Aromatoleum aromaticum EbN1: one gene and its partner. Each later gene encodes a partner of the first gene's protein in a complex. Links are inferred from orthologs where the notes say so. Each region holds a gene or a part of one and is shown on either strand. Other genes may lie near its edges. The genes, in order: eno and EBN1_RS15400.

Region 1 (10,928 bases):
CGGCATCCCGTTCATCTACAAGTCGTCGTACGACAAGGCCAACCGCAGCTCGGGCAAGTCGTACCGTGGCATGGGGATGGAAAAAGGCCTGGAGATTCTCGCCGACGTGAAGAAGCAGCTCGGCGTGCCCGTGCTCACCGACGTGCACGCGATCGACGAGATCCCGGCGGTTGCGGCGGCTGTCGACGTGCTGCAGACGCCAGCCTTCCTGTGCCGGCAGACCGACTTCATCCACGCCGTCGCGGCTTCCGGCCGTCCGGTGAACATCAAGAAAGGTCAGTTCCTCGCGCCCGGCGACATGAAGAACGTCGTCGACAAGGCACGCGAAGCCAACGGCGGCGCCGACACAATCATGGTCTGCGAGCGCGGCGCGTCGTTCGGCTACAACAACCTCGTGTCCGACATGCGCAGCCTCGCGATCATGCGCGAGACCGGCTGCCCGGTCGTGTTCGACGCGACGCATTCGGTGCAGTTGCCTGGCGGGCAGGGCACGGCATCCGGGGGCCAGCGCGAATTCGTGCCGGTGCTGGCGCGCGCGGCCGTCGCGGTGGGCATCGCCGGCCTCTTCATGGAAAGCCACCCCGATCCGGCGAAAGCGCTGTCGGACGGCCCGAACGCGTGGCCGCTGCCGAAGATGAAAGCGCTACTCGCAACGCTCAAGGAAATCGACGCGCTGGTGAAAGCGCACGGTTTCATGGAGATGGCCGGCTGAGCTTCGCCGCGCACTGCAGAACCCCGCTCCAAAGTTTTCGATTCCACAAGAACGAGAGGAAAAACCATGAGTGCAATTGTCGATATCATTGCCCGCGAAATTCTTGATTCCCGCGGCAACCCCACGGTGGAAGCCGATGTCCTGCTCGAATCGGGCGTCATGGGCCGGGCCGCGGTGCCGTCGGGCGCCTCGACCGGATCGCGCGAGGCGATCGAGCTGCGCGACGGCGATGCCGCGCGCTATCTCGGCAAGGGTGTGTTGCAGGCGGTCGAGAACGTCAACACCGAGATTTCCGAAACGCTGATCGGCCTCGACGCCGAAGAGCAGGCTTTCATCGACCGCACGCTGATCGAACTCGACGGCACCGAGAACAAGTCGCGCCTTGGTGCGAACGCGACGCTCGCCGTGTCGATGGCCATCGCGAAAGCCGCCGCGGAAGAGGCCGGCCTGCCGTTGTATCGCTACTTCGGCGGCTCCGGCCCGATGGCGATGCCGGTGCCGATGATGAACGTCATCAACGGTGGCGCGCACGCGAACAACAGCCTCGACATTCAGGAATGCATGATCATGCCGGTGTCGATGACGAGCTTCCGCGAAGCGCTGCGCTGCGGCGCCGAAATCTTCCATCACCTGAAGAAGCTCACCGACAAGAAAGGCTATCCGACGACGGTCGGCGACGAAGGCGGTTTCGCGCCGAACGTCGGCGGCACCGAAGAAGCGCTGAACATGATCCAGGACGCGATCGCCGCTGCCGGCTACGAGCCGGGCCGCGACGTGCTGCTCGCGCTCGACTGCGCCGCGTCGGAGTTCTACAAGGACGGCCAGTACGTGCTCGCGGGCGAAGGGCTGACGCTCTCCTCCGAAGGCTTCGCCGACTACCTGGCGACGCTCGCCGACCGCTTCCCGATCGTCTCGATCGAGGACGGCATGGCCGAGAACGACTGGGCCGGCTGGAAGACGCTGACCGACAAGCTCGGCCGCCGCCTGCAACTTGTCGGCGACGATCTCTTCGTGACGAACACCAGGATCCTCGAACAGGGCATCGACCAGGGCGTCGCGAACTCGATCCTCATCAAGATCAACCAGATCGGCACGCTGTCGGAGACCTTCGCCGCCGTCGAGATGGCCAAGCGCGCCGGCTATACCGCGGTGATTTCGCATCGCTCGGGCGAAACCGAGGATTCGACGATCGCCGACATCGCCGTCGGCCTGAACGCGATGCAGATCAAGACCGGTTCGCTGTCGCGCTCGGATCGCATCTCGAAGTACAACCAGCTGTTGCGCATCGAGGAAGATCTCGGCGATACCGTCAGCTACCCGGGGCGCCGCGCATTCTACAATTTGCGGGTGCGCTGAGCGCGAGCCCGGACGGCGGGCGTTTCGGTGTCCGCTGCATGACACATGACCCGGGCCGGCGCTCATCCGCCGGCCCCGTTTTTTCAACTCCGATGAATAACGTTGTCCTGCCTGCGCGGATCCGCAGGCAGGCTTTTCGGCAAGACCTTCGAATATGCGTTGGCCCTTGATCGTTCTCGCCGTGCTGGTGATCGTCCTGCAGTATCCGCTTTGGCTCGGCAAAGGCGGCTGGCTGCGCGTGTGGGACGTGGATCGCCAGTTGCAGGCACAGCGTGAAACCAACCAGCGCCTCGAGCAGCGCAACGCGGGACTCGAGGCGGAAGTGCGCGACCTGAAGTCGGGCAACGAAGCGGTCGAGGAGCGTGCGCGCTTCGAGCTCGGTCTGACGAAACCGGACGAGATCTTCGTCCACACCCCGCGCAAGCCGTGATCGAGTCGGTTGCGCCGATTCCCGCCCGCGGGTCATCTCCGACCTGACTGACGCCTCGCTGTCGTGTCCTGAGGCGTTCAGTCAGTTTGCCGCGACCAGTCTGCGCGCGCCGTCGATCCGGCTCCTGAAATACGGGTTGTCCAGCAGTTCGATGCGGACACGCCCGCGGCTCGACGGAGCATGAACGAATCGGCCGTCGCCGAGATAGATTCCCATGTGGGAATGGCGCTGGTTGCGCGTGTTGAAGAATACGAGATCCCCGGCCTGTAACGCGGGAATGGGAATCGGGCGAGTCAGCTGCGCGATCTGCGCCGCGTTGTGAGGCAGGCGGCGGCCGCTGATCTGCTCGACGATGTAGCTCACCATGCCGCTGCAATCGAGCCCGGCTTCCGGGTTGCGGCCGCCGAAGCGGTAGCCGGTGTCGAGCAGGCCGAGGGCGAAGATCACCATCTCTTGCGAATGGAGGGGATCATCGAGCGAGAAATAGCTGCCGTTTTCGCGACTGGGCGCTGAATCGGTCTCCACGTCGGGGCCGCCCGTGGGGAGGCTGCTGCATGCGGCGAGCAGTGCGGTCGCGAGGACGGCGAGGAGTCCGGCCGAAGCCGGTCGGCGAGCGGGCACGACGGGAATTCCTGATCGGTTTGACGAAAGATATTCGACGCGTCGCCTGCCCGTCCACAGGAAGCGCCGATTTTGGGTGGCCGCCGCTTCCCAGGGCACTCAGAGGCGCTGGTTCTGTGCCCTGCAATCGACGCTGGTCGTCCACCCGGGGCGTTCGAGCTGCGCTTCCGCTCCCTCCAGGTGAAACACCATGTGGCCGTCGGAATATTTTTCGCCCGACGCCGCTGGTTGAACGGCCAGCGCGAAGACTCCCGCTCCCGTGCGCAGGCGGATGTGGTCGCGCAGGTATTCGACGGTGAAGCGTTCGCCGCTGGGACAGGCGTAGCCGACGACGCGCGAGGCGTCGCGGGTGTAGGCAGTGCTCGCGAGCATGCCGGTAGCACCGGTCAATGCGACCAGCAAAGCGACGCGGATTTTCAGATTTGCTGCCCCGGGGCGCGGAAGGTTCGTCATGGAGTTCGGCTTACTCGCTCAGTTCTATCGTGCCGCTGACCGTCACGGCAATTTCGCTTTCGCCCGCTTCGATCGGCACGGGTGCGGCCTCTGCGGCGAAGGCGGTGGTTTTCATCAGCGGCCGGACCGGCGGCGATTCTCCGCCATAGCCGATCGACAGGTGGCGGATGCGATATGGCTTGCCGAGCGTTGCCGCGACTGCCTCGGCGCGCGCCTGGAAAGCCCGGATCGCGTCGCCTGCCGCCAGGTCCGCGACGCTCCTGCGGGTTTCGGGCGCCGGTTGCATCGCGAGGCCGGACAGCGCGAGCTTCCCCTGGAGCTTGCCGAGCAGCTCGGACAGCGCAGGCAGGTCGCGGCTCTCGAGCTGGATTTCGGAGCGCATCCTCCAGCCTTCGATCTTCCGGCCTTCCTTGCCATAGACCGGGAAAGTGCTCGTGCCGGAACTCCTGGCCTTGACCGTGGGGTAAAGGCGCACCTGTTCGAGAGCCGCGGCGATCACCGCATTGACCTGCGTCGCCAGCGGTGCGGGATCCGCGCCGTCCGCTTCGAAATACAGGTTTGCAATCGCCAGGTCGTTCGGCGCCGTCCGGCTGGCGTCGGCCGAGAGGTCGACTGTCGGGACGGCTCGTTCGGCATGGGCGGTTGCAGAGGGTGAAGCGGCGAACATGACGAGCGCGAGCGGCAGGGCGAGGAAGCGTCGGATTGCGCGATATGCCATGGATGTAGCAACAATCGAATGGAATGAAGGGCGGGTCAACTTCGCGCCAAGGGCGGAAGCGCTCAGGCGCGCAGTGTACAGACCATTTTCTACCCTTGGCGGGCGGACGTGTAATCCCTTGTAAGTATCCGCGCAATACGGGAGGGCAGGATGTTTTCACGCCCAGCCGGAACCCGGCGGCGTGGCCGCGCCCGGATACAGAGTCAGCGTTGCCGGTAGCGGCGGACCAGTGTACGCGCCGTGCGGTGCAATGAGAGCGTTACTTCACCGGTTTCAACGGATTGATGTGGCGCGACTCCGCCGCATACATCTGTGCATTCGCCACGTAGTTCGCCGCATTCGTGCGCAGTCCGGCGATGTCGTCGTCCGACAGTTCGCGGATGATGCGCCCTGGCGAGCCGACGACGAGCGAGCGGTCGGGAATCACCTTGCCTTCCGGGATCAGCGCATTCGCACCGACGATGCAGTCTTTGCCGATCACGGCATGGTTGAGCACGACCGCATTGATGCCGATCAGCGAGCCGTCGCCGACCGTGCAGCCGTGCAGCATCGCCATGTGGCCGACGGTCACGTTCGAGCCGATCGTCAGCGGCACGCCGTCGTCGTTGTGCAGGATCGAGCCGTCCTGGATGTTCGTGTTGTCGCCGATCACGATCGGGTCATTGTCGCCGCGGATCACGACGTTGTACCAGATGCTCACATTGCGGCCAGCATGCACCTGGCCGATTACCGTTGCGTTGTCTGCAACCCAGCAGCCTTCGCCAAAATCGGGAACGCGTTCGCCGAGGGCGTATATCGCCATTCTTCACTCTCCATCGGAACCGGTCGTCCAAGGGCCGGCAGCCCGCAATGATAACAGGTGGTGTTAGCATTCGCCGCTCAGTCAGATCGCGCCGTCTTCATGCTCAGTTATCGCCACGCCTTTCATGCCGGCAATCACGCCGACGTTCTCAAGCACTTCGTGCTGATCGAACTCCTGCGCTACTTCAACCGCAAGGAGAAACCGTGGTGGTACGTCGATACGCACGCGGGCGCCGGCTGCTATGCGCTCGACAGCGAGCAGGCGGGGAAGAACGCCGAATTCGCGAGCGGAATCGGCCGGTTGTGGCAGCGGGACGACCTGCCGGACGCAATGCGCCCGTATCTCGACGCGCTGGCCCAGTTCAACCCGCACGGCAGGCTGACCTTCTATCCCGGTTCGCCGGCGCTGGCGATGACGCAGTTGCGCGAACAGGACCGCATGCGGCTGTTCGAGCTGCATCCGGCCGATGTCGCGCTGCTCGGGCAGACGTTCGCGCGCGACGTCCAGCGCGTCCAGGTGCGCAAGGCGGACGGTTTTTCGGCATTGCGCGGCCTGCTGCCGCCGCCGTCGCGCCGCGTCGTCGTGTTGATCGACCCGCCGTACGAAGTCAAGGAGGATTACCGCCGCGTCGTGGACACCTTGGCCGACGCGATCAAGCGCTTCCCGGCCGGGACCTACGCGGTCTGGTATCCGCTGCTCGCGCGTACCGAGGCACGTCAGTTGCCCGCACGCCTCGCGGGGCTCGGCGCCGAAAACTGGCTCGACGTGCGCCTCGCGGTGAAAAAACCGCCGCGCGACGGTTTCGGCATGTTCGGCAGCGGGCTGTACGTCGTCAATCCCCCCTGGGTGCTGCCGCAAACGCTGGAGGCAGTGATGCCGTGGCTCGCGGACGTGCTGGGAGAGGACGGCGAGGGGGGGTTCGATCTGGAGCATCACATCGAATGAGCGAACACGACACGCTGCTTGCGCTGCGTGACGCGCTGCGGGCTTTTGCGGCCGAGCGCGACTGGGAGCGCTTTCATACGCCGAAAAACCTCGCGATGGCGCTGGCGGGGGAGGCCGGGGAGGTCATCGAGCATTTCCAGTGGCTCAGCGCCGATGAATCGGCGAATCTGCCCGAAGAGCGGCGCGCCGAAGTGGCGCTCGAACTGGCGGACGTGCTGCTGTATCTGGTCCGGCTCGCGGACGTCCTCGACATCGACCTCGGCGAGGCGGCACAACGCAAGCTCGCGCTCAACGCGGTGCGCTATCCTGCCGACAAGGCGCGCGGACGTTCGGATAAATACGACAAATTGTGACCTTTGCGGCGCAAATCCCGTGCGTGGCGATTGGGGCAGGGAACCATTTCTGAAACAATACCGATCTTTTTGATTACGGAATTCAGCACGTGGAGTTTCAACACATCAGCGAGATCGAGCGGGCGACCCGGAAAGGCCGGGCGGAGCTGTTTCGTCTCGGAACAGGCCTGATTTTCATCGTCGGCGGGATGTTGTACGCCGCGATGATCGGACAGGGCGAAGGTGGCGTCATGCTGGCTGCGGCAGCCGCGGTCGGCTGCTACATGGCGATGAACATCGGCGCCAACGACGTCGCGAACAACGTCGGGCCGGCAGTCGGATCGAAGGCGCTGACGCTGGGCGGCGCGCTCGTGATCGCGGCGATCTTCGAGGCGGCTGGCGCGCTGATCGCCGGTGGCGAAGTGGTCAATACGATACGCAGCGGAATCATCGACCCGGCCAGGATCTCGGACCCGGATACTTTCGTCTGGGTCATGATGTCGGCGCTGCTCGCCGGCGCGTTGTGGCTCAACATTGCGACCGCAGTCGGCGCGCCGGTGTCGACGACCCACTCGATCGTCGGCGCGGTGCTCGGCGCCGGCATCGCGGCGAGCGGAATGGAGATCGCCAACTGGGGCGAGGTGGGGCGGATCGTCGTCAGCTGGGTGGTCTCGCCGCTGATGGGCGGAATCGTCGCGGCGGCGTTTCTCTACCTGATCAAGCGCAGCATCACGTACCAGCACGACATGGTCGCGGCCGCTACCCGCATGGTGCCGTACCTGGTCGCGCTGATGGCGTGGGCGTTCGGCACCTATTTGATGCTGAAAGGATTGAAGCAGCTGTGGAAGGTCGATTTCCTGACCGCTGTGCTGATCGGCTTCGGCTTTGCCGTTGCGGTGCTGTTCCTGGTCCGGCCGCTCGTCGCCCGCCGTGCACAGTCGATTGCGAACTCGAAGCAGAGTGTGAACCGGCTTTTCACTGCGCCGCTGATCTTTGCCGCTGCGCTGTTGAGCTTCGCCCATGGCTCGAACGACGTTGCGAACGCGGTCGGCCCGCTCGCGGCGATCGTTGACGTCCTCGCCTCCGGTGCAACCGAGATTTCGCGCTCGGCGCCGATTCCGCTGTGGGTGATGTTGATGGGGGCGCTGGGTATCTCGGTCGGCCTCGCGCTGTTCGGTCCGAAAGTCATCAAGACCGTGGGCTCGGAAATCACCGAGCTCGACCAGATGCGTGCGTACTGCATCGCGATGGCGGCGACGATCACGGTGATCATCGCGAGTCAGCTCGGGCTGCCGGTGAGTTCCACGCATATCGCGGTGGGCGGCGTGTTCGGCGTGGGCTTCCTGCGCGAGTACCTGAAGAGCAACTATGCGCGCATGGTTGCCGACATCAAGGCGCATCACCCCGAAGGCGACCAGGCCGCCATCGATGCGTTCCTCGCCAGGTTCGCAGTCGCGCCGATCGACGAGAAGGGCCAGATGCTGCGCGAACTGAAGGCCAAGGCCAAGCAGCGACTCGATCCTGCCCACTTCTCGAAGATGGAGCGCAAGGGCCTGCGCAAGGTGTATCGCAAGGAGCTGGTCAAGCGCTCGCAGCTGATGCGCATCGCCGCCGCCTGGGTAATCACCGTCCCCGCGTCGGCGCTAATGGCGGGGCTCCTGTTCTTCATGATGCGCGGCATGATGCTCGGCTGACCGGCACGTCGCGCCGCTGCCGTCGTCCCTATCCCGCCATGTCCTCCTTCGAACTCGCCGCGCTGATCCTGCTGTGCCTGCTCGGCTGGTTCTGGCTCGACAGCATCAAGGTGCGCGAGCTGGGCGTACAGGCGGCGCGCAGCGCGTGCCGACGCGAAGGGGTGCAGTTCCTCGACGAGACGGTGTCGATCAGCGCGCTGCGGCTCGCCCGCGATGCGGACGGTCGCGTGCGGCTGCGGCGCGTCTATGACTTCGAGTTTTCCGCTTCCGGCGACGACCGGCAACGCGGTTCGGTGATGCTGCTCGGCAACGAAGTCACGATGCTCGATATCGGCTCCCGACGCCCGGCGGAGTTCACCCGCCACTGAACCGCCCGGGCCGCGCCTCGCCGCCTCAACGGCCGGAGGTGCGGCCCGAGATCGCGTGCAGGAATTCGCCGCGCAGGTGCTCGCGCGTCTCGAATTCGCCGGCGAACGCCTGCGTCACGACCCGTTCGTCGCCGCGGCGGTCCTCGCCGAGCAGCAGGCACAGTTGCTCGGCCTCGACGATGCAGGCTGCTCCTCGTGCATGGCCGTGCCGCAGCAGCGCGTCCGCGATGTCCCGCGTCATCCATTCCTGGTAAGTGAAGCGATGCCCGATCGCGTCGACGAGGCGGGCAATACGTCCGAAGCCGTGCAGCCGGCCACCGGGCAGGTAGGCGACGTGCGCCACGCCGCGGAATGGCACGAGGTGGTGCGGGCACACGCCATGCACGGCGATGCCACGTATCACCACCATGTCGGTCCGATCGTCGTCGAAACCGTCGCCGAGCGCCTCCGCGGGGTCCATGTCGTAGCCGCCGAGCAGCCGGCGCTGCCAGAGTTCGCGTACGCGGGTGGAGGTTTTTCCGGTATGTATCGCGTCCGGGGCGACGCCGCACGCGCGCAGCAGGTCATTGACGGCCCGTTCGAACGCGGCCGGATCGAAGCTCCCGCTACGGGGGATGCCGATCCCGGCGGCGGAGGGCGGCTGAGGATGCTGGTGCTGGTCGTGAATGTCCGACATGTGGGATGTACCCCGGCGGCTGGGCTAGACATGATACGCCCGTCGACGATCGCAGCGCCAAACCCGCTCGGGCGACGAATACCGGATCGGAGAACATCTGCAGGTGCCGCGGAAAACCGGATCTGTCATGTCGACCAGAGCGGTCGCTCATCCATCAGCGGGATCTGCTCGCGCAGTTCCAGGATGCGGTCCTGCCAGTAGCGCTGCGTGTTGAACCACGGGAAAGCCGCGGGAAACGCGGGATCGTCCCAGCGGCGGGCGATCCAGGCTGAATAGTGGATCAGCCGCAGCGTGCGCAGCGCCTCGATCAGATGCAGTTCGCGCAGCGAAAAATCGTGAAAGTCTTCGTAGCCGGCGAGCACGTCGCCGAGCTGGCGGCTCATGTCCTCGCGTGTGCCCGACAGCAGCATCCACAGGTCCTGTACCGCCGGGCCCATGCGGCTGTCGTCGAAGTCGACGAACTGCGGGCCGGGTGTCGATGGCGACTCGCTCCACAGCACGTTGCCGCCATGGCAGTCGCCGTGCAGCCGGATCGGGGTGAACGCCCCTGCGCGGTCGAAGCAGCGTCGCACGCCGTCGAGCGCCTGCTCGACGGTGCTGCGCCACGCCGGCAGCAGATCGTCCGGAATGAAGCCGTTGGCGAGCAGCCAGTCGCGCGGTTCTTCGCCGAAACTTGCGATGTCGAGCGTCGGCCGCGCGTGGTACGGCGCCAATGCGCCGACGGCGTGGATGCGGCCGAGGAAGCGGCCCATCCATTCGAGGGTTGCGGCATCGGAGAGCTCCGGCGCGCGTCCGCCGACGCGCGGAAACACGGCGAAGCGCAGGTCCGCGTGATGATGCAGCGTCGCATTGCGCAGCACGAGGGGGGCGACGACGGGGATCTCGCGCTCGGCCAGTTCGGCGACGAAACGGTGTTCCTCGCCGATCGCCTCGTCCGGCCAGCGCCCCGGCCGGTAGAACTTCACGACCACCATCGGGCCGTCTTCGATGCCGGCCTGATAGACCCGGTTCTCGTAGCTGTTGAGCGTGAGCAGACGTCCGTCGGGCATCAACCCGACGCTGTCGAGCGCGTCGAGGATCCGGTCCGGAGTGAGATTTTCGAACGGCGGTGTGGCCATGGGGTCGGCAGGCCTTCGGGCGAGGGATGACTGTTCATTTTCGCAGGAAACGGGCAGGGCACAAGGGCGAAGGCGTTTTCCGGTGTCCGCCCGCGCCGCATCCTTGCCCCGTGGCATTTGCCGGACGCAGTCGCGGGCCTCACAATGGCGCCCTTTTCCCGGACCTCGCGCATGCATCCCGACCCATCCGCTTCTCCCTCGCCCATTCCGCCCGACGCGCTCGCGGCGCTCGCCCGGCCGGAAGTGCAAAAACTGGCCGCGCGGATGGCGCAGGACGGATTCTCGCAAGCTTTCCGGCTGACGCTCGACAAAGATAACGAGGGGCGCGTGCGGGGCATCGAGGTGCTCGCGTCGGCGTTGCGCAACTGGGGCAGCGCGGACCAGAGCGCGGACACCTGCAGCCTGCGCCTCGCGCTGGTCGTCGCGGGGCTCGACCAGTGGGGCGTCGCGTACAGCCAGGCCTTCGGACTGGCGGCGATCCCCGGCTTGTCCGAACTCGTCGGGGCGCTGCGCACCGGCCTCGATCCGCAGCAGGAGGCGCGTTTTCACCAGCAGTTCGCCGCGATCGACGCGGCAGAGGGCAACGCGATCGACTTCAAGATCGAATTGCGCCGCGGCATCCATCTCGCGTTGTGGCACGCGATGATCGCCGGCGACGAGCGCGAGCAGGCGAAAGCGATCCTCGCCCACCTCGCAGGCATGA
Region 2 (16,025 bases), 410 kb from region 1 along the record:
GCGAGGAAGGCGACCGCCGCGGCGATCTCCTCCGGTCGGCCCAGACGACCGAGCGCAATGTTGCCCAACAGCGCGTCGCGCGCGGCTTCTGGCAGTGCCCGGGTCATGTCGGTGTCGATGAATCCGGGGGCAACACAATTGACTGTGATGTTGCGACTGCCCAGTTCGCGCGCGAGTGCGCGGCTCATGCCGGCCACTCCGGCCTTTGCTGCCGCATAGTTTGCCTGTCCCGGATTGCCGGCGCTGCCGACCACCGAAGTGATGTTGATGATGCGCCCGCCGCGCGCCTTCATCATCCCGCGCATGACCAGGCGTGACATACGGAAAACGGACTTGAGATTGGTGTCGATCACCACCTCCCATTCATCGTCCTTCATGCGCAGCGCGAGATTGTCGCGCGTGATGCCCGCATTGTTCACGAGAATGCCGATCGCGCCAAAACGCTTTTCGACCTCTCTGACCGCTGCCTCGCAGGCAGCGCCGTCGGTCACATCGAGCGCCAGACCGCAGCCTTCGGTGCCGGCTTCGCGCAGACTTTTGCCGATTTCCGCCGCGCCCGCTTCCGAAGTCGCGGTCCCGACGACCGTGGCGCCGAGACGACCGAGTTCGAGCGCGACTGCGCGGCCGATACCGCGTGAAGCGCCCGTGACCAGCGCCACTGCCCCGTTCAGGGTTGAATTTGTTGCGCTCATTTGACCGCCGCGATCGAGAGTTCGAGACTGGCGGCGTCGTGAATCGAGCCGCCCTGGAGATCGCCTGCGATCCGCTTGGTCATCCCCGCGAGCACTTTGCCGGGGCCGCATTCGAAGACGTGGCCGACGCCACGACGGGAAATTTCCTGCACGATCTCGATCCAGCGCACCGGCGAGAACGCCTGCCTGACCAGCGCGTCGCGGATTGCTGCCGGATCGTTGCACACTGCGACATCGACGTTGTTCAGCACCGCGATCTCGGGCGACGCGATCGCGACCGTCGCGAGGCGCTCGGCCAACCGCTCGGCTGCCGGCCTCATCAGCGCGCAGTGGAACGGAGCGCTGACCGGCAACAGCATCGCGCGCTTCGCGCCGCGCCCCTTCGCTGCCTCGATCGCGCGTTCGACTGCACCTTTCGCTCCGGCGATGACGATCTGCCCCGGCGCGTTCAGGTTCGCCGCTTCGACGACCTCGCCGCGGGAGGCCTCGGCGCATGCTTCGCGGACCGCATCGACGTCGAGGCCGAGCAGCGCTGCCATTGCCCCTTCGCCTGCCGGAACCGCCTCCTGCATCGCCTGCGCGCGAAAGCGCACCAGCGGCACAGCGTCCTTGAAGCTCAGCGCTCCGGCGGCGACCAGCGCGGAATATTCGCCGAGGCTGTGGCCGGCGACGAGCGAGGGCTTCGGCCCGCCGGCGGCCAGCCACGCGCGGTACGCGGCGACCCCGGCGGTGAGCATCAGCGGCTGGGTATTCACCGTCAGCGCGAGCCGCTCTGCCGGCCCCTCGCTCACCATCTGCCACAAATCCTCGCCGAGAGCATCCGATGCTTCGGCAAAGGTGTCGCGAATCTCGGCCCGCTCACCGTAGGCCGACATCATGCCGACCGATTGCGACCCCTGTCCCGGAAAAACCAGCGCAAAAACCATCGTATCCGTCCTGTATCAGAATTGGAGCAGCGCCGCGCCCCACGTGAAGCCCCCGCCTACCCCTTCGATGATGAAGCGGTGCCCCGGCCGGATACGGCCATCGCGGACGGCGAGGTCGAGCGCCAGCGGAATCGATGCCGCGGAAGTGTTGCCGTGGTGATCGACGGTCGTGATCACTTTGTCCATCGAAACGCCGAGACGGCGCGCAGTCGCCTGCAGGATGCGGATATTCGCCTGATGGGGAATCAGCCAGTCCACGGAGTCCACCGTGACACCTGCCTGATCGAGCACTTCCAGCGCGACGTCGCCCAGCACCCGGACCGCGAACTTGAACACGGCCTGGCCGTCCATGCGCAGGAACGGGTCGCCGACGACCTGGCCGGCCGCCACCGCACCCGGAACGCAGAGAATCGGATGATGGCTTCCGTCGGCATGCAGCGCGCTCGCGAGGATTCCCGGCGCCTCGGCCGCTTCGAGCACGACCGCGCCGGCGCCGTCACCGAACAGGACGCAGGTGCCGCGATCCGACCAGTCGAGAATGCGCGAGAACACTTCGGCGCCGACGACCAGCGCGCGCTTGTGGCTACCGGAGCGGATGAACTTCTCGGCGATCGTCAGCCCATAGACAAAACCGCTGCAAACCGCCTGCACGTCGAACGCGGCAGCGCCATTGCGAATGCCGAGCTTCGACTGGAGCAGTGCGGCGGTGCTGGGAAAGATGCAGTCGGGCGTGGAGGTCGCGACGATGATCAGGTCGATGTCGTCGGGCCGCACTCCTGCCGCGTCGAGGGCGCGCTCGCTCGCCGTCTTGGCCAGATCGCTCGACGACATTTCCGCCGACGCCAGATGTCGGCTGCGGATTCCGGTCCGTTCGATGATCCATTGGTCCGACGTATCGATACCGCGCGCCACCAGGTCATCGTTGGTTATCGGCTCGCCCGGCAGAAAGCTGCCAGTTCCGGCGATCCGTGCGTAGATCATGCTGCTACCCCCATAGCCGTCATCCGTTCGGTAATGCGCTCGATCAAGCGGTTCGATGCCGCTTCGGCGGCGCGGTGGATTGCCTGCTCGAACGCGAACGCATCGGCCGAGCCGTGACTCTTGACGACTACGCCGCGCAATCCGAGCAGCGCCGCCCCGTTGTACCGGCGGTGATCGACACGATGCTTGAAGCGCTTGAGCGCCGGCATCGCGATCAGTGCCATCGCCTTGCTGAGGAGATTGCGACTGAATTCCTCGCGCAGAAAAGTCGCGAGCATCTGCGCCAGGCCTTCGGAGGTCTTCAACGCGACATTGCCGACGAATCCGTCGCACACCACGACGTCGGTCGTACCCTTGTAGATGTCGTCACCTTCGACGTTGCCGTAGAAATTCAGGCCGCTCGTCTTCAGCAACTCCGCGGCCCGCTTCACCACCTCGTTGCCCTTGATCGCTTCCTCGCCAATATTGAGGAGGCCAACTGTTGGCCGGTCGAGATGCTCGACAGCCGACACCAGCATTGCGCCCATGATGCCGAACTGGAGCAGATGCTCGGGCAGGCAGTCGACGTTGGCACCCAGATCGAGGACGTACGTCTGTCCCTTGCGCGTCGGCAGAATCGTCGCGATCGCCGGCCTGTCGATTCCCGGCAAGGTTTTCAGCACGAAGCGCGAAATCGCCATCAACGCGCCGGTGTTGCCGGCCGACACTGCAGCCTGCGCCTCGCCGGACTTGACGAGGTCGATCGCGACGCGCATCGACGAATCCTTCTTCGAGCGCATCGCAATGGCTGGAGGATCATCCATTGCGATGACTTCCGACGCGGCACGGAGCGAAAGCCGCTCGCCGAATCCGTTCCCGATGGCGCCCATCGCCTGCTCGAGCGCATCCTGGCGCCCGACGAGGACGATGCGGGCTTCGGGATGATTGCGCAGAAACGCCCGCGCAGCAGGAACGGTCACGGCCGGGCCATGATCGCCACCCATGCAGTCGATCGCAACGGTGACACCCATCGGCTTCTCGCGTGGCTCAAACAATTGATTCGGATGAAAAAACGGCGCAGGCGCACAAGGCGCCGCGCCGTTTCCGGTGACCGGACTTATTCGCCCTTGGCCTTGACGACCTTTTTGCCGCGATACACGCCGCTCGGGCTGATATGGTGACGCAGATGCACTTCACCGGTGGTCGGCTCGACCGCCAGCGGCGGATCGGTCAGAAAATCGTGCGCACGGTGCATGCCACGCTTCGAAGGGGACTTCTTGTTCTGCTGAACAGCCATGAAACGCTCCTAATACAAATATCGCGCCTAAGTTGCGCTATCGCTCTTGCGAAGCTTCTCGAGCGCAGCAAAAGGCGATTTCTTTTCCGCCCCGTCCGACGGACGTGGCACGTCACACTTTTCATGCCGCGGCGCTATGGGCACCGCGAGTACGATTTCGTCCTCGACGAGCGCCAGGACATCCAGATCCGGCGTCGCTTCGATCGCATCGAATTCATCGTTTTCCAGCTCGCCTTCCGGGATCGCCTGCCCCGGCCTGACCAGTTCGAGCAGCGTCTCGACGTTCAACGGCCAATCCATCCGCCCCAGGCACCGCTGACACCGCAACGGGAACACACCGCTCGCGCGCAGCCTGAGGCGCGACTTGCGATCCACTCCCAGCTCCCCGGACAGTTCATAGGCGACTTCCCCGGAGGTGTCGACGATCACATCCACGAGCCGCTCCAGATCCGCAGACGGGATTGTGCCGGACAGCTTGCGCCCCTCGGCGGCAAACTTGAACGGATCCGGGATAAGGCATCGTTGCGACATAAGGCGCGCATGATATTATTTTCGGCTTGCCCTGTCAAAATAGCTGACGCAGCCGTGCGATATTCGAAACTCGTCCTCGCCTCGACCTCCGCGTACCGGCGCCTGCTGCTCGAGCGCTTCCAGCTACCGTTCGAGACGGCCCGCCCCGACGTCGATGAAACGCCCTTGCCCAACGAGATGCCGCCGGATACTGCGAATCGCCTCGCCGTCGAGAAAGCGCGCGCGGTCGCGGTGCGCCATCCGGATGCGCTGGTCATCGGCAGTGACCAGGTCGCCGCCCTGAACGGCGAAATCTTCGGCAAGCCCGGAACGGTCGCGGCCGCCATCGGACAGCTGCAGCGCATGCGCGGGGCGACGGTGATATTCCATACCGCAGTGGCCGTGGTCAACGCACGCACTGGACAGGTCCGCTGCGAGAACGTGCCGACGCGGGTGAAGTTTCGCGAGCTGTCCGACGACGAGATCGTTCGTTACGTCGACAAGGAGCGTCCGCTCGACTGCGCCGGCAGCGCGAAGTCCGAAGCGCTGGGAATCACGCTGCTCGACTCGCTGTCCGGCGACGATCCGACGGCGCTGGTCGGCCTGCCGCTGATCGCGCTGTCGCGCATGCTGCGGGCCGAAGGCCTCCTGCTGCCATGAAGCCGCCATCGGGAACGTTGTTCCTGGTGCCCGTGAGCCTCGGCGACACGTCGTGGACGCGCTTCCTGCCGGCCGAAGCGCAGCGCATCGCGACAGGCATCCGTCACTTCGTCGTCGAAAACGCCAAGACGGCGAGAGCCGAACTCAAGCGCCTCGAACATCCGACACCATTGCGCGAGCTCGACATCCGCGTCCTGCCCGAGCGGGACAGCGACGCCGAGCTCGACGCGCTGCTCCAGCCGGCGCTTGCCGGGGAACACATCGGGCTGATGTCCGAAGCCGGCTGCCCGGCCGTTGCCGATCCGGGAGCGCGGCTCGTGGCCCGCGCGCATGCGCTCGAGATCCCGGTCCGTCCGCTGGTTGGGCCTTCGTCGATCCTGCTCGCGCTGATGGCCTCGGGGCTCAATGGCCAGAGCTTCGCGTTCAACGGCTATCTCCCGGTGGCCGAAGGCGAGCGCGACCGGAGCATTCGCCAACTCGAAGACGAGTCACGCCGGCTGCAGCGCACGCACATCTTCATCGAGACGCCCTACCGCAACGAGCGGCTCCATGAAGCGCTGCTCGCGGTCTGCCACCCCACTTCGCGCCTCTGTGTCGCACGCAACCTGACGACCGACGACGAATGGATCCGCACCCGCAGCATCGCTGAATGGCAGCGCGCGCCGAAGCCGGATCTTGCGCGGCGCCCTGCTCTCTTCCTCATTCTGGCCCGCTGATCCGCCCCCCTTCGAGCAACTCCGCCGACGCATGGATCAGTAAATCAGGCGTTGTCCCGCAGCCATGCTGCCAGCTCTTCGGGAGTCGCGAGGACCTCGACGGGCGCCTCCGCCTCGAGTGCCGCGCGCGGATGGGCGCCGAACGCCACCGCCAGCGACTGGACGCCGGCATTTTTCGCCATCTGCAGGTCGTGCGTGGTGTCGCCCACCATCAGCGTGCGGTGCTTCGCAATTCCGAGTTCGTCCATGATCTCTTCGAGCATTGCCGGATGAGGCTTCGAAAAACATTCGTCGGCGCAACGCGTGGTGTGGAAATACGGTCCCAAGCCGGTCTGCTCCAGCGCCCGCCCGAGCCCGAGCCGGCTTTTGCCGGTTGCAACCGCAAGGCTGCGTCCCATCGCCGCAAGCTGCGCAATCATCGCGGCGGCGCCGGGGAAAAGCGTCAGCTCGTGATCGCGTGACAGGTAATGAAAGCGATAACGTTCGACCATCAGCGGATAGTCGCTTTCGGCCAGTTCAGGCACCGCATGGCGCAACGCGTCCGACAGACCGAGGCCGATCACGTGGCGTGCACGCTCTTCCGACGGCTCGGGCAGGTTCAGGTCGCGCGATGCGGCCAGGATTGCCGCGACGATCGCCGCCGCCGAATCCATCAACGTACCATCCCAGTCGAAAACGATGAGGTCGTAGCGGTCAGGCATGCTTGCGCGGCTCCGTGGTGTCGAGGTGGACGAGGAAGGACTGCAATTCGGCGGGCAGATCAGCTGTCAGCGTGATCGCCTCGCCCGTCAGCGGGTGGGCGAAGGACAGCCGTGCGGCGTGCAGGAACATCCGCTTCAGGCCTTCGGCTTCGAGGGACTTGTTCAGCGCAAAATCCCCGTACTTGTCGTCGCCGCACAGCGGAAAACCCAGATGGGCGAGGTGGACCCTGATCTGGTGCGTGCGTCCGGTCTTGAGTTCGACTTCGAGGAGGCTGAACCGCGACCACCGCCGGACCAACCGCACGATGCTGTGCGAGGCCTTTCCGTCGCCGCTCACCCTCACGCGCCGTTCGCCTTCGGCGGTGAGGTACTTGAACAGCGGTTCCTTGATGTGCTGCAGCGGGTTCGCCCAGCGGCCGGGGACGAGCGTCAGGTAACGCTTTTCGACGCGCCCCTCGCGCATCATGTCGTGCAGGGCGGTCAGCGCCGAGCGTTTCTTCGCGATCACCAGCAAACCGGAGGTCTCGCGGTCGATGCGATGCGCGAGTTCGAGCAGCCGCGCGTCGGGGCGCTGGCTGCGCAGCTGCTCGATGACGCCGAAGCTCACGCCGCTGCCGCCATGCACCGCCTTGCCCGACGGTTTATCGACCACCAGCAGCGCTTCATCCTCGAATACAACCGGCAGCGGTTCTCCGGCCGGAGCGGGCCCGCTTGTCGTCTTCTCCGCGAGACGGATCGGAGGAATACGGATTTCGTCGTTCTCCGCGAGACGGTACGTCGGGGCGACTCGCCCGCCGTTCACCCTGACCTCGCCGCTGCGCAGGATGCGATAGACGTGGCTCTTCGGCACGCCTTTGCAGATCCGCAACAAGTAGTTGTCAATACGCTGGCCGGCAGCTGCCTCGTCCACCCGCTCGCGCCGCACCGCAATCGCTTTGCCTTGTTCCATCATCCTGAAATATACTTGGTCCCGGTTAGCCCCGGTTGCAGTCGAAGTCCCTCGCGCACGAAAGCGGATGCGGACGGACGACAACGAGCCCGAATGCGAGCTCCCGGGCAACCAAAACGTGCCAGCGCTGCCAAAAAAGGCATTGATGGTAACGCAATCGACAAACTTCGATCCATTTGATTGAATCTAGACGCGTAACGCACACGCAGGATCAAGGGTTCCGGCCTTCGGCGGGAACACGCGAGAATTCGACCAGCCGACCCATCACTGCCCATTACCGACCAGAAAAAAGTAGGCATCACTACCCGCTCCTGATCTCGTAGTAAGCGCGATGGTGCGCGCCGTTCGTCCTGCCCGTGGGTTCCGCGCGGGGGAACGACATAAATGAAGCGCATGCTTTTCAACGCGACGCAGGCCGAGGAATTGCGCGTCGCGATCGTGGACGGTCAGAAACTGATCGACCTCGATATCGAATCGGCCGCGAAGGAGCAACGCAAGAGCAACATCTACAAGGCCGTCATCACCCGCATCGAACCGAGTCTTGAAGCGGCATTCGTCGATTATGGCGGCGAACGACACGGATTTCTGCCGTTCAAGGAAATTTCCCGCACCTATTTTGCCCCCGGTGCCGATGCTGGCAAGGTCCGAATCCAGGAGGCCCTGAAGGAAGGGCAGGAACTCATCGTCCAGGTCGAAAAGGACGAACGGGGCAACAAGGGCGCGGCGCTCACCACCTACATCTCGCTGGCGGGCCGTTACCTTGTCCTGATGCCGAACAACCCGCGCGGCGGCGGCGTATCGCGCCGCGTCGAGGGTGACGAGCGCACCGAGCTGCGTGACGTCATGGATCAGCTCGAGATTCCTTCCGGCATGAGCCTGATCGCACGCACGGCCGCGATCGGGCGCAATGCCGAAGAGCTGCAGTGGGACCTGAACTACCTGCTGCAACTGTGGCGCGCGATCGATGGCGCAGCACAGTCACAATCCGGCGCGTTCCTGATCTACCAGGAAGGCAGCCTCGTGATCCGCGCGATCCGCGACTATTTCCAGCCCGAGATCGGCGAAATCCTGATCGACACCGACGACGTGTATGAACAGGCGCGGCAGTTCATGTCACACGTGATGCCGGCCAACGTAAACCGCGTCAAGCGCTACAGCGATGACGTGCCGCTGTTCTCGCGCTTCCAGATCGAGCACCAGATCGAATCCGCGTACTCGCGCCAGGTCACCTTGCCAAGCGGCGGAGCAGTCGTCATCGACCACACCGAGGCGCTGGTATCGATCGACGTGAACTCCGGGCGCTCGACCAAAGGCGCGGACATCGAGGAAACCGCGTTTCGAACCAACCTCGAAGCGGCCGAGGAAATCGCGCGCCAGCTGCGTTTGCGCGACCTCGGCGGCCTGATCGTCATCGACTTCATCGACATGGAGTCGCAAAAGAACCAGCGCGAAGTCGAAGGCCTGCTGCGGGACGCGCTGCGGCACGATCGCGCGCGCGTCCAGACTGGCAAGATCAGCCGCTTCGGCCTGCTCGAACTGTCGCGCCAGCGCCTGCGCCCGGCGCTTGCCGAAACCAGCTATATCCCGTGCCCGCGCTGCAACGGCACCGGCCACATCCGCAGCACGGAATCGTCGGCACTGCACATCCTGCGTATCCTGGAAGAGGAGGCGATGAAGGAAAACACCGGCGCCGTGCATCTGCAGGTCCCGGTCGACGTCGCGACCTTCCTGCTCAACGAGAAGCGCGTGGACATCGCTCATATCGAGGTTCGCCACAAGATCCAGCTGATCATCATCCCGAACCGCCACCTGGAAACACCGCACCACGAAATCATTCGTCTGCGCCATGACCAGCTGAACCAGGAAGAGGTCGCGCTGGCGAGCTACCAGATGGTCGGCAAACCTGCGGAAATCGATCTGCGGCTGCCGTCGAAGGAGGACACCAAGCCGCCCCGCGCGGAAGCGGTCGTGAAGGGAATCTCGCCGGCCCAGCCTGCCCCGATCGTCGAACCGAAAACCGAGCCGGTGGTGGCGCCCGGCCTCGCCCCAAAGCCCGCCGGACTGTTCCAGCGGCTGTTCGGCTGGCTGCGCAGCGAGAAGCCTGCTGTGACGCCGCAAATGGCTCCGGAAATTGCCCCGAAGCCGGAGTCCCGTCCGCGGGCTGAGCGCAGCGATACTCGCCGCGGCAACAATCGCAACCGTCGCGACGGCCAGCAACGCACCGAACGGGGTGAGCGTGACGAGTCGACATCGGCCGCCCAAACTGCAAGAGGGCCGGTGCGCGGCGAACGCGCGGAGCGGCCCGAACGGTCCGAGCGTACGGAACGATCCGACACCGGCGTCGACCGCGGCGACAGGCCGGCACGTCCGGAGCGTGACAACGGCGGGCGTACACGCCAGGGCCGTGGTCAGCGCACCCAGCCGAAGCAGGGTGAGGCCGCGGTAGTGGACAACGTCGTGGAATCGCCGGCCAGTACTATCACAATCGCCCCCGCCCCGCTCGCACAGATGGAGGCTGCCGCCATCGTTCCCGCAGCCGAAGACGGCACCCCCGAGAAGCGCCGTCGCCGCAGCCGTGGCCGCCGCGACCGGCGCGGGACTGAACAGCAGGCAGAAGTCGCTGCATCGGGCGATGAAACCGGAGATACCTGGGCCGAAACGGCTGTGCCGAGCATCGAAACAGCACCGGAAACGACACAAGCCACCAGTGCCGAGCCGGTTGCCGAAGTGGCTGCCGAGCTGCCCTTGGCTGCCGCGGAAACTACCGCCCCGCTGCCTGTCGCCGTCACCTCGCCGGAATCCATTGCGGTCACCGCCGAAGCTGCACCGTTGCCTGTCTCGTTGCATCCGGCAACCAGCATCGAGGCTGAATCGCCGGCGGAAGCCGAGCCGGTGACGCTGGAAACTGCCGCAGAACCGGTCGCCGAAAGAGAAGCTGCAATTGAACCGGCACTCGAAGCGAAAATTGCACCGGAAGCAGCGATCGAAGCTGCCGAGCGTGCGCGCGAATCGCTGCAGGCCGGCCTCATGGAACCTCTCGTCCATGCAGACACCGAACCGGTACAGGTATCCGCGGGCGAGGAATTGGTCGAGGCCGAGGCCGAGGCCGAGGCCGAGCAGGCGCCTACTGCGGCTCCCGCGCAAAATGTCGTCGCGCCGGAAACCGAAGTCGCCGTGACCGAAGCCGAAGTCAGGACGGCCGAGTCCCGGTTGTCCTCCGCTCCGATCGACCTGGGGGTGAACCTGGCCGAAAGCGGCCTGGTGATGATCGAGACCAGCCGCGACAAGGTCCAGGAGCTGGCGAGCACGGCGGACGAGACGCCTGCCCGGCCGCTGGGACGCCGCCCGCGTCCGGCACCGGTCATCGTCAACGAACCGCTGCAGCAGGTCGAAACCCACTCCAAATAAGCCTTGCGGCGTTTGGCGCAAATGGGGCCCTCCTCGCGGACGGCCCCATTTTTTCGCGCTGCAGCCCGGGAATACCGCAATGCCGGAAGCGGCAGGCGGGCTCTGATTCACCTCAACGCCCGACAATCTCCTCGAGCAGACCTTCGACGGCATCCTCGCAGTAATTCAGCACCGCCTCGAAACCGTTCTCGCCCCCGAAGTAGGGATCGGGCACTTCGCTCAGCTGGTGCTTGCGGGCGTAGTCCATGAACAGCTGCAGTTTCGGCCGATAAACTTCCGGGCAGAGGCCGCGCATGGTCTCCAGATGGGCCGCATCCATTGCCAAAAGCAGGTCGAAATTCTGGAAATCGGCCATCTCCAGTTTTCGCGCCCGCAGCGAGGAAAGATCGTAGCCGCGCTTTCCTGCGGCTTTTCGGGCGCGCGGGTCGGGAAGCTCCCCGACATGGGCGCCGTAGGTTCCGGCGGAGTCCACCATGATTGTCGCGGACAGTCCGGCAGCTTCGATCCGGTGACGGGCTATGCCTTCGGCGGTCGGAGACCGGCAGATATTGCCCGTGCAGACAAACAGGACTTTCGTCAATCTTTTCTCCTTCATGGGGTGCCGTGCTGGTCGGCACCGAACGTCCGCTGCCGCAGGCGGAACAGCTCATCGCGTGCGGCGGCCGCTTTCTCGAACTCCAGGTTGCGGGCGTGCTCCTGCATTTCCTTTTCCAGTTTACGGATCGATTTTGCCACGGTCTTCTCGTTCATCGAAAAGTACTCGGGCGGCGGTTCGGCCACGCTCCGCCCGTCGCGCTCCACGTCACCTCCATAGACACCGTCGATGATGTCCTTGATCCGCTTGCTCACTGTCTTCGGCACGATGCCGTTTGCCTGGTTGAACGCGATCTGCTTGACTCGCCGTCGTTCGGTCTCGTCGATTGCCGCGCGCATCGACCGAGTCACGACATCCGCGTAGAGGATGGCACGGCCGTTGATGTGCCGCGCGGCCCGCCCGATCGTCTGGATCAGCGAGCGTTCCGAGCGCAGAAAGCCTTCCTTGTCGGCGTCGAGGATCGCGACCAGCGACACCTCAGGGATGTCCAGCCCCTCGCGCAACAGGTTGATGCCGACGAGCACATCGAACTTTCCGAGGCGCAGGTCGCGGATGATCTCGACGCGCTCGACCGTGTCGATGTCGGAGTGCAGGTAGCGGACGCGAATTCCGTTCTCGGCGAGATAGTCGGTCAGATCCTCCGCCATGCGCTTGGTCAGCGTCGTGACCAGCACGCGCTCGCCGACTGCGATGCGGCGCTTCGCTTCGGACAGCAGGTCGTCGACCTGGGTGGTCGCCGGCCGCACGTCGATCGCCGGGTCGATCAGCCCGGTCGGACGCACGACCTGCTCCACCACCTGTCCCTGGTGTTCGGCTTCATAGGTCGAGGGCGTCGCCGAGACGAAAATCGTCTGCGGCATCAGGCGCTCGAATTCCTCGAATTTGAGCGGACGGTTATCGAGCGCGGACGGCAGCCGGAAACCGTAGCCGACGAGGTTTTCCTTGCGCGAACGATCCCCCTTGTACATGCCGCCGACTTGCGGAATCGACACGTGCGACTCGTCGACGAACAGCAGCGCATCCGACGGCAGATAGTCGATCAGCGTCGGCGGCGGCTCGCCCTGCCCGCGTCCCGAGAGGTGACGCGAGTAGTTCTCGATGCCCTTGCAGAAGCCCATCTCGTTGAGCATTTCGAGATCGAAGCGGGTGCGCTGCTCGATGCGCTGCGCTTCGACGAGCTTGCCCGAAGTCTGGAACCAGGCCGACCGGTCCCGCAGTTCGTCCTTGATCGCCTCGATCGCCTTCAGCACCGTCGCGCGCGGCGTCACGTAGTGGCTGGACGGATACACCGTGAAGCGCACGAGCTTCTGCTTCAGGTGCCCGGTGAGCGGGTCGAACAGCGTCAGGTGCTCGACTTCGTCGTCGAACATCTCGATGCGCACCGCAAGTTCGGCGTTCTCGGCCGGAAATACGTCGATGACGTCGCCGCGCACGCGGAAAGTGCCGCGGCGAAAATCGATGTCCGACCGCGTATACTGCATCGCGACGAGACGCTGCACGAGGTCGCGATGCGCGATGCGCTCGCCTTCGCGCAAGTGCAGGATCATCGCGTGATAGTCAACGGGGTCGCCGATGCCGTAAATGCACGACACGGTCGCGACGATGACGACATCGCGCCGTTCCATCAGGCTTTTCGTCGCCGACAGGCGCATCTGCTCGATGTGCTCGTTGATGCTCGAATCCTTCTCGATGAAGAGGTCGCGCGACGGCACGTAGGCTTCGGGCTGGTAATAGTCGTAGTACGAGACGAAATACTCGACGGCGTTTTCGGGGAAGAACTCGCGGAATTCCGCGTAGAGCTGCGCGGCCAGCGTCTTGTTCGGCGCGAGCACGAGCGCCGGCCTGCCGCAACGGGCGATGACGTTCGCCATCGTGTACGTCTTGCCCGAGCCGGTGACGCCGAGCAGGGTCTGGTACATCAGTCCGTCGCCGATGCCCTCGGTGAGCAGCTCGATCGCCGCAGGCTGGTCACCGGCGGGCGGGAATGGCTGGTGAAGGCGGAACGGGCTATCCGCGAAAGTGATCACCGGAACGCTGTCGGTCGAACTCGTCATGCTAAAATTTCCGGCTGTTTCAGGCGCTTGCCGGGTTGCCGTCCAGGACGGAATGGCCGCGACAAGAGGCCTATTATTTCCCAAAACGCGGCTCAAAGCACGGCACACTGGACCCGGATCTCGAGACGAGGCTTCGGGCCGGACCGCGCGCCCGCCCAACCTGGAGTTGTATATGCCTTCGATCTTCGCCGCCGTCGAGATGGCGCCTCGTGACCCGATTCTCGGCCTGAACGAGGCCTTCAACACCGACACCCGCACCGACAAGGTCAACCTTGGTGTCGGCGTCTATTACGACGACAACGGCAAGATTCCGCTGCTGGCCGCAGTGAAGGCTGCCGAAAAGGCGCGCCTCGAGGCCATGCCGCCGCGTGGCTACCAGCCGATCGAAGGCGCTCCGGCCTACAACAACGCGGTGCAGAACCTGCTGTTCGGCAAGGATTCCGCACTGATTGCAAACGGTCAGGTGGTGACGATACAGGCGCTCGGCGGCACCGGGGCGCTGAAAGTCGGCGGCGACTACCTGAAGCGGCTGAATCCGGCTGCAACCGTCTACATTTCCGATCCCAGCTGGGAAAACCACCGCGCGATCTTCGAGTCCGCCGGTTTCGCGGTCGACACCTACCCGTACTACGATCCGGCGACGCGCGGCGTGAACTTCGCGGGCATGAAAGCGAAGCTCGGCGAACTGGCTGCCGGCGCCGTCGTCGTGCTGCACGCGTGCTGCCATAACCCGACCGGCGCCGACCTCACCGAAGCGCAGTGGGGCGAAGTGGTCGAGGCCTGCCGCGCGCGCGGCCTCGTGCCCTTCCTCGACATGGCGTATCAGGGTTTCGCCGACGGCATCGAGCCGGATGCAGTCGCGGTGCGCCTGTTCTCCGCCAGCGGCCTGCAGTTCTTCGTCTCCAGTTCGTTCTCGAAGTCGTTCTCGCTGTACGGCGAGCGCGTCGGCGCGCTGTCGATCGTCACTGCGGACAAGGACGAAGCCGGTCGCGTCCTGTCGCAGGTCAAGCGCGTCATCCGCACGAACTACTCGAACCCGCCTACCCACGGCGGCGCAGTCGTCGCTGCCGTGCTCAACGCCCCCGAACTGCGCCAGATGTGGGAAGACGAGCTCGCCGGCATGCGCGATCGCATCCGCGCGATGCGCGTTGGCCTGGTCGAGAGCCTCAAAGGCGCCGGCGTCGCCCAGGATTTCTCTTTCGTCATCGAGCAGCGCGGCATGTTCTCCTACACCGGCCTGTCCGCCGCTCAGGTCGAGCAGCTGAAGAACGAGTTCGGCATCTACGCGGTGTCGACGGGACGGATCTGCCTCGCGGCGCTGAACTCGCGCAATATCGGCTACGTCGCGAAGGCGATCGCGTCGGTCGCGAAGGCGTGAAAATCCTCCTGGTCAAATATTGACGGGTCCGCGTCGGATATCTATACTGCGCCGCTCAATTCCCCGATAGCTCAGTCGGTAGAGCAACGGACTGTTAATCCGTGTGTCCCTGGTTCGAGCCCAGGTCGGGGAGCCAAAAATTCGGTCCGGCGGTTTTCGCCGGACACCTTACCGATCCCCGATAGCTCAGTCGGTAGAGCAACGGACTGTTAATCCGTGTGTCCCTGGTTCGAGCCCAGGTCGGGGAGCCAGAAAAAGCAGGACAAGGCCAGCCTTCACCGGTTGGCCTTTTTCTTTTTCCGCGGCCCGTTTCCGGCCGACTCACGTTGATATGCTGCCGCGGCTTCGCCCGATCGATGGCTTCGGGGTCGTCCGGACTTCGGCAGCGGACCTCGGAGACAGCGCGTATTCGCTTACCATTGATCGGCTTTATGGGTCCGGTATCCTGTGCCCGGGCTGACGGTGAATAGGTAACGTGAAATGTCGCACGCAGAGATTAAAAGAAAGCTTGCCAGTAGTCGAAAGGACCTCCTCGACATTGGGCTGCGCAACACGATGATCAATTTTCGCAGCGGCCCCAGGAGCCTGGCGATCATCGGTGAGCGCTCCGAGCAGATCCTTCAGCTCCTGTACCGGCAGAACAAGGCCATGACGTTCGTGCCCGCACCCGAGAAAAAAACGAAGGGCGGGAAAGAGACCGGGAACAGCGTCGTCAGGACAGACTCCGTTCAGGGCCCGGCCGTGGAGTCGGGTGAAGAGCGCGAGGAAGTCGATGCGCCGGCCCCGGACGCGGCGACGATGGCCCTCGTCGCAGAACTCGACGGCGTCGATTGGCCGGATGAGGACGTCGCCGGCAGTATCACCGCGCAGCACACGGATACCAAGCTGCAGACGGCTCTTTCCGAGGAACGGCTATTCCTCAGCCTGCTGAAAATTCACACCGAAGCGCAGGCCTTCATCCAGGAGCAAGGGGTAAACATCCTTTTTCTTGCGCTGGGTTTCCTGCATTGGTACGAGGCGGAATCCTCCGACAAGCTTCGCAAGGCGCCGTTGCTGCTCGTGCCCGTCGAGCTGTCCCGGACCGGCACCCGGGATGTCTTCCGGCTGCGCTACAGCGACGACGACCTCATTCAGAACCTGTCGCTGGCGGCGAAGCTCAAGACGGACTTTGCGCTCGAT

What was found.
Region 2: the proteins of eno (region 1) and EBN1_RS15400 are in contact, whole or in part, in a solved structure (PDB 2FYM), measured with the Escherichia coli proteins. The link is inferred for Aromatoleum aromaticum EbN1 from one-to-one orthologs.

The regions. Positions count from the first base shown.
Region 1 is NC_006513.1:3,653,451-3,664,378, forward strand. What follows is about bases 1-2,923. They hold eno (phosphopyruvate hydratase), read left to right. Parts: upstream 1-778; coding sequence 779-2,068; downstream 2,069-2,923. Other genes in these bases: kdsA (3-deoxy-8-phosphooctulonate synthase), read left to right, coding at 1-712; ftsB (cell division protein FtsB), read left to right, coding at 2,223-2,498; EBN1_RS17500 (C40 family peptidase), read right to left, coding at 2,580-2,923. Also shown: more of EBN1_RS17500, read right to left, coding at 2,924-3,119; EBN1_RS17505 (MliC family protein), read right to left, coding at 3,219-3,572; EBN1_RS17510 (SIMPL domain-containing protein), read right to left, coding at 3,583-4,290; EBN1_RS17515 (gamma carbonic anhydrase family protein), read right to left, coding at 4,550-5,092; EBN1_RS17520 (23S rRNA (adenine(2030)-N(6))-methyltransferase RlmJ), read left to right, coding at 5,192-6,037; EBN1_RS17525 (nucleotide pyrophosphohydrolase), read left to right, coding at 6,034-6,390; EBN1_RS17530 (inorganic phosphate transporter), read left to right, coding at 6,480-8,063; EBN1_RS17535 (DUF3301 domain-containing protein), read left to right, coding at 8,102-8,431; GTP cyclohydrolase I FolE, read right to left, coding at 8,457-9,107; EBN1_RS17545 (serine/threonine protein kinase), read right to left, coding at 9,233-10,225; EBN1_RS17550 (hypothetical protein), read left to right, coding at 10,397-10,928. UniProt on the Escherichia coli protein: Catalyzes the reversible conversion of 2-phosphoglycerate (2-PG) into phosphoenolpyruvate (PEP). It is essential for the degradation of carbohydrates via glycolysis.
Region 2 is NC_006513.1:3,239,388-3,255,412, reverse strand. What follows is about bases 7,426-11,019. They hold EBN1_RS15400 (Rne/Rng family ribonuclease), read left to right. Parts: upstream 7,426-7,795; coding sequence 7,796-10,819; downstream 10,820-11,019. Other genes in these bases: EBN1_RS15395 (low molecular weight protein-tyrosine-phosphatase), read right to left, coding at 10,932-11,019. Outside these bases: 3-oxoacyl-ACP reductase FabG, read right to left, coding at 1-692; fabD (ACP S-malonyltransferase), read right to left, coding at 689-1,618; EBN1_RS15440 (beta-ketoacyl-ACP synthase III), read right to left, coding at 1,634-2,599; phosphate acyltransferase PlsX, read right to left, coding at 2,596-3,609; rpmF (50S ribosomal protein L32), read right to left, coding at 3,696-3,875; EBN1_RS15425 (YceD family protein), read right to left, coding at 3,903-4,310; EBN1_RS15420 (Maf family protein), read left to right, coding at 4,416-5,045; EBN1_RS15415 (SAM-dependent methyltransferase), read left to right, coding at 5,042-5,761; EBN1_RS15410 (HAD-IA family hydrolase), read right to left, coding at 5,806-6,462; EBN1_RS15405 (RluA family pseudouridine synthase), read right to left, coding at 6,455-7,414; more of EBN1_RS15395, read right to left, coding at 11,020-11,399; excinuclease ABC subunit UvrB, read right to left, coding at 11,411-13,468; EBN1_RS15385 (amino acid aminotransferase), read left to right, coding at 13,641-14,846; EBN1_RS15370 (DUF3320 domain-containing protein), read left to right, coding at 15,327-16,025. UniProt on the Escherichia coli protein: Endoribonuclease that plays a central role in RNA processing and decay. Required for the maturation of 5S and 16S rRNAs and the majority of tRNAs. Also involved in the degradation of most mRNAs.